DNA from 2 places in the Variovorax sp. 160MFSha2.1 genome. Region 2 is predicted to be linked to the other one. Evidence: predicted binding sites of a transcription regulator. Region 2 holds the regulator's gene; the other holds the start of a gene.
The links. Region 2 encodes FliA, which starts transcription of late flagellar genes. Its sites were predicted from a motif close to CTAAAGTTTNNNNNNNNNNNGCCGNTA; they were not measured.
Positions count from the first base shown of each region.

Region 1 (2,383 bases), 370 kb from region 2:
TCAGCCGCGCGATGCGGTCGGTGCTGCCGCCCGGGGCATAGCCGACCACGAGGGTGAGCGGCCCACCGTCCAGCGCGGCGGGCGCCTGGGCCTGGGCCAGGGGAGCGCAGGCGGCCAGGGCGACGCCCCATGCCATGATGAGCTTGCGCCGGGAAAGGAATGCGGGCATCGGATCGGGTCTCCTGCGGAGGTGGGCACGAACGGAAGGACGGGCAGGCGCGGTTTCGCGGCGAAAATCGCGCACCAAGACTGTTTCCGGTCGTTCAAATTTGTTACTGGTTTATACGTACAGGGAAACAGTTGATCTAATCAATCAAGTGCCTGCCGAGGCGGGCGAACCACACTTCAACCGCTCGCGCCCTTCACGTTCCGTCACCTGTATGCAACAAGCTTTCCCCAATGCAGGAGCGTTGCGCGCGCCCCATTCACTGGACGACCTGCTGCTCTACCGCATGGCGCGCGCCGTGCGCGCGGGCAGCGGCATGGCGACGCGGCTGGTCGAGGGCGGCTTCGGCATCACGCGCCGCGAGTGGGGAATGATCGCCACGCTCGCCCAGGAGGGCGAGATGACGTCATCGGCGCTGGCCACCCAGCTGCACCTGGACCGTGTGCGCACCTCGCGCGGACTGCGCAGCCTGGTCGAGAAGAAGCTGGTGCAGCGCCGGCAGAACGCGGAAGACCGGCGCGAAGTGCATGTGCGGCTGAGCGCCTCGGGCCAGCAGCTCTTCGGCAGGCTCTTTCCGCGCATCGCGGGGCTGAACACGGAACTGTTGGAAGGCGTGGCGCCCGCGGACCTGGACGCCCTCCTGCGCTGCCTGCACCACCTGGAGCAGCGCGGCGAGGAACTGCTCGCGCAGGGCGTGGTGGCGGAAAAGGCAGACCGGCGCTCTGGCGGAACGCGGCACCGCTGGCCCGAGCGCGGCGGCTGACCCCGCGGGCGATCAAGCGGACAGTCAGGCCTGCACGTCCACCACGCTGCCGAGCGTGCCCGACGCACCGCGACTGGCGCGCTGCGTGCCCGCGGCGCTTTCCTCCAGCGAGGCCATCGCGCTCTGCTGGACGCCGGCGTTGCGCAGCGCATTCATCTGCTGCTGCAGCATCGCGAGCTTCGCCGCGAGCGCCTCGAGCTGCATCCGGATCGCATCGCGGGCATCCTCGGGCGCGGCGAGCAGCTGGGCCTGCGTCTCGCCGATCTGTTTCTGCGTGGCGGTGATCTGCCGCTGGATCTTCGCGATCTCGGCGTTCACGTTGACCCCGCTGCCTGTTGCGCCGCCGCTCGCGCCGATGGTATTGAGCATCTCTGTCCTCCTCTGGTTGTCCGCAAGGGAAAGAAGCTATATCGGCAGCCGGCGCGAAAAATAGAGGGCCGCCTCTGATCGCGCCGCAATTGCCCGCGACCGCTTGCACCGCCGCCATGGCCGACTAGACTGGAATTCGAGGGCACCCGCGGTGCCGGGGGCCAAGGAGCCTGCCATGTACAAGCGTGTTCTCGTGGCAACCGACGGCTCTGCGCTGTCGGAGCAGGCGGTCAATGCCGCCATCGATCTGGCCCTGCTCTGCAACGCCGAACTGGTGAGCGTCACCGTCGCGCACATCGAGCCCGTCGGCTACTTCGAAGGATCGCTGATGCTGAGCCAGCGCGACATCGAGGCCGCGCAGGAGCAGTCGGACCATGCCGCGCGCCGGCTGGTCGACAAGTCGGTCGCCGCCGCCACCGCCAGGGGCGTGCGCAATCCGAGGGCGGTGGTCATGAAGTCGAACCAGGTGGCCGAGGCCATCATCGCGGCCGCGAAGAACCAGCAGTGCGACCTGATCGTGATGGCCTCTCACGGCCGGCGCAGCCTGGCGCGCCTGCTGATGGGCAGCGAGACGCTGCATGTGCTGACGCACTCTCACATCCCGGTGCTGGTGCTGCGCTAGCGGCGCCAGCCCTTGTCCTGCCTTCTCCCGCCTTCTCCTGCTCAGCTCGCGTACCGCTTCTCCAGCGCGTCGAGTTCAGGCTTGCCCACCAGCCGCTGGCGTTCCGCGAAGGGCACGACCAGCGCCGGGTCTTCGTCCACGCGCTTCGTGTCGCGCAGCACCGTCAGCGCCTTCTGCATGCCGGCGACTGCCCCCTGCAGCGCCGCGTTGGCATACAGCACGATGCCGTAGCCCAGCCCGGCGAGTTCCTCGGCGCCGAAGATCGGCGTCCTGCCGCCGATCACCATGTTCATGAGCTGCGGCTTCTTCAGCCGCTGCGGCAGCGCGCGGATCTCGTCGGCCGTGGTCACGGCCTCCACGAAGAGGATGTCTGCACCCGCCTCGCTGAACTTCTGCGCGCGCTCGATGGCGGCCTCGAAGCCCAGCGTGGCGGCGGCGTCGGTGCGGGCCATCACGAGCAGAT
Region 1 is NZ_CP157624.1:5,586,690-5,589,072, forward strand. It holds gene ABL838_RS25565 (tripartite tricarboxylate transporter substrate-binding protein) at 1-169, opposite strand, end outside; gene ABL838_RS25570 (MarR family winged helix-turn-helix transcriptional regulator) at 381-929, shown strand; gene ABL838_RS25575 (FlxA-like family protein) at 954-1,298, opposite strand; gene ABL838_RS25580 (universal stress protein) at 1,474-1,920, shown strand; gene ABL838_RS25585 (isocitrate lyase/PEP mutase family protein) at 1,962-2,383, opposite strand, start outside.
Region 1: ABL838_RS25575 (FlxA-like family protein) is a predicted target of FliA. The motif match lies at 1,338-1,364, and genes of this name have one in related genera.

Region 2 (2,383 bases):
GTCCAGTGGCCGTTGCGCTCGTCGCCCAGCAGGCTGGCGAACATCGCGGCCGAGTCGAAGCGCGGCAGGCACAGCCACTCGATGTCGCCGCCCAGATGCACCAGCGCCGCGCTGTGGGTCGAGCCGATGAGCGCGTATTCGCCGATGGGGCGGCTGGCCTGCAGCCTTGAAGAGAGTTGCTTGTTGCGGGTCTTTGGCAAGACTCCGAGTTTTCGTGCCCTCGCAGGCGCCCTGCGCCGGAGGCGAGCGCGCCTGGCTGACGGACAACGCCTATTCAGCGCATCCTTCAAGGGTCTGTTCACACTATTTCCGGGGTCGCGAAGGGCAGCCAGGGCGGGCCAATCAAGGCGCGTGACGACGCGTGTGCATGCGCACACGCTAGGAGCGCAACGCCGAGTGGCCCGCCCTGGCTGCCCTTCCCGCAGGGTTGGTGCTCCAAGGGGCCGTCTGCGGCGTTGCCCGCGCTTGCAGGGCGCCAGCCTTACTGCGCACGCGCGCCTTGCAGCCAGCCCCTTGGAGCACCAACGCGACCCGGGAAATAGTGTGAACAGACCCTAGAGCACATCCTTCAGCTTCGCCCGCAGCCTGCTGATCGCCTGGCTGTGCAGCTGGCACACCCGCGACTGGCTCACTTCGAGGATGGCGCCGATCTCGCGCAGGTTCAGCTCCTCCTCGTAATAGAGGTTCAGCAGCAGCTGGTCGCGCTCGGGCAGCGCCGAGATGGCGTCCACCAGCTGGTGGCGGAAGCCGCTTTCCAGCAGCTGCTCCAGCGGATCGTCGCTGCTGCGCCGGTCCTTGCGGGCGTCCTGCGAGTGACTGTCGAGAAAACCGTTGTCGGCGTCGTCCTTGGAGAAGTCTTCCACATACAGCAGCTGGCAGCCCTGGATCTCCTGCAGCAGCGACTGGTAGGCCTCGATGTCCATCTTCAGTTCCCGGGCGATCTCCCCTTCGGTGGGAGCGCGCCCGAGCCTGTGGCCCAGCGCCTGCATCGCCTTCTCGATGCCGCGCGCCGACTGGCGCAGGCCGCGCGAGCCCCAGTCGGCGGCACGCAACTCGTCGAGCATGGCGCCGCGGATGCGCTGGCTCACGAAAGTCTCGAACTGCGCGCCGCGGTTGTCCTGGTAGCGCGCGGATGCGTCAAGCAGGCCGAGCATGCCGGCCTGGATCAGGTCGTCCAGCTCCACGCTGGCCGGCAGCTTCGCCATCATCTGCAGCGCGATGCGGCGCACCAGCGGCTGGTGCTGCGCGAGCAGGTGCGATTTCTCGATGGTTCCTTGTGCGGTGTACATGGCCGTCGTGCTTCCTTCCTTCCTCGGTGCGGAGCCGGCGGCTCAGGCCACGGCCTGCAGCGGGGCTGCCTCGGGCCATGGCCACTGGTCCATCTCGCCCGCGGCGCGGCGGAAGTCGACCGCCGCATGGCTCGCGGGAAAGGCCTCGGCGATGGTCTTCTTCAGCCGCCATGCGTCGGAGACGAGCGGATCGAAGCGCACCCATCCCGCCGCCCGCAGCGACAGCGCGAGGTAGCGGCTGCCGGCATGGGCGAGGTTGTTCATGATCTGGCGCGCGGCCTGCACGTCGACCACGCCGTTGAGCAGGAAGCGCATCTGCTTCAGGCCGTGGGCGTGGTGCAGGCGCTTGATGCCCGCGTAGGCCGAGGTGACCGAGGCCGGATGCGGCTGCAGCACCAGCAGCAGGTCGTCCGCGCACTGCGCGAGCGGCGACAGCCGGCCCTCGCCGTCGAAGGCCGCGTCGATGACGACCACGCCGTCGTGCCAGAACCTGCGCGGGTCGGCCGCGCCTTGCGATGTTCCTCTTGCAGCCGCGGGCGGCGCCGGCAGCACATGCACCCCGCAGGCCATGCGCACCTCGGCGCCGTCCAGCGTGAGGCGCCCGGCCGCGACGTCGACAAGGCCGCCCAGCGGGTCGATGTCCCAGACCTCGCAGGCCGAGCCCTCGGCGCGGCAATGCTCGTCCAGCAGCAGCACGTTGCGGCCCTGCCCCACCAGCGCCACGGCGAAGTTCATCGCGGCGGTGGTGCCGCCCGCGCCGCGCCCCATGCCGGCCACCGCGAGCACGCGCGCCTGCGTCGGCGCGAGCAGGCGCCGGAGGCCGTCCGCCTGATCCGCAACCAGCTTGTTCATCGCAGCGCCCTCAATCCTGCCGCTCCAGCTTCTGCGGCTTCTCCAGCGCACGGGGCGACTGCACCGGCGCGGTCGATTCGGTGCCGAGCGCGTCCAGCAGCAGGAAGAGCTTGCCAAAGCCCGCGTACAGCGCGCTGCCGCTCATGGCGCGGCCGTTGCGTGCGGGGCGGCCGGTGAGCTGGCCCATCAGCGCGCGGGCACGGTCGGCCCATTCGCCTTCGGCCTGCAGCAGGCGCCACACG
Region 2 is NZ_CP157624.1:5,219,220-5,221,602, forward strand. It holds gene ABL838_RS23685 (glycoside hydrolase family 15 protein) at 1-200, opposite strand, end outside; gene ABL838_RS23690 (RNA polymerase sigma factor FliA) at 555-1,289, opposite strand; gene ABL838_RS23695 (MinD/ParA family ATP-binding protein) at 1,332-2,141, opposite strand; gene flhF (flagellar biosynthesis protein FlhF) at 2,152-2,383, opposite strand, start outside.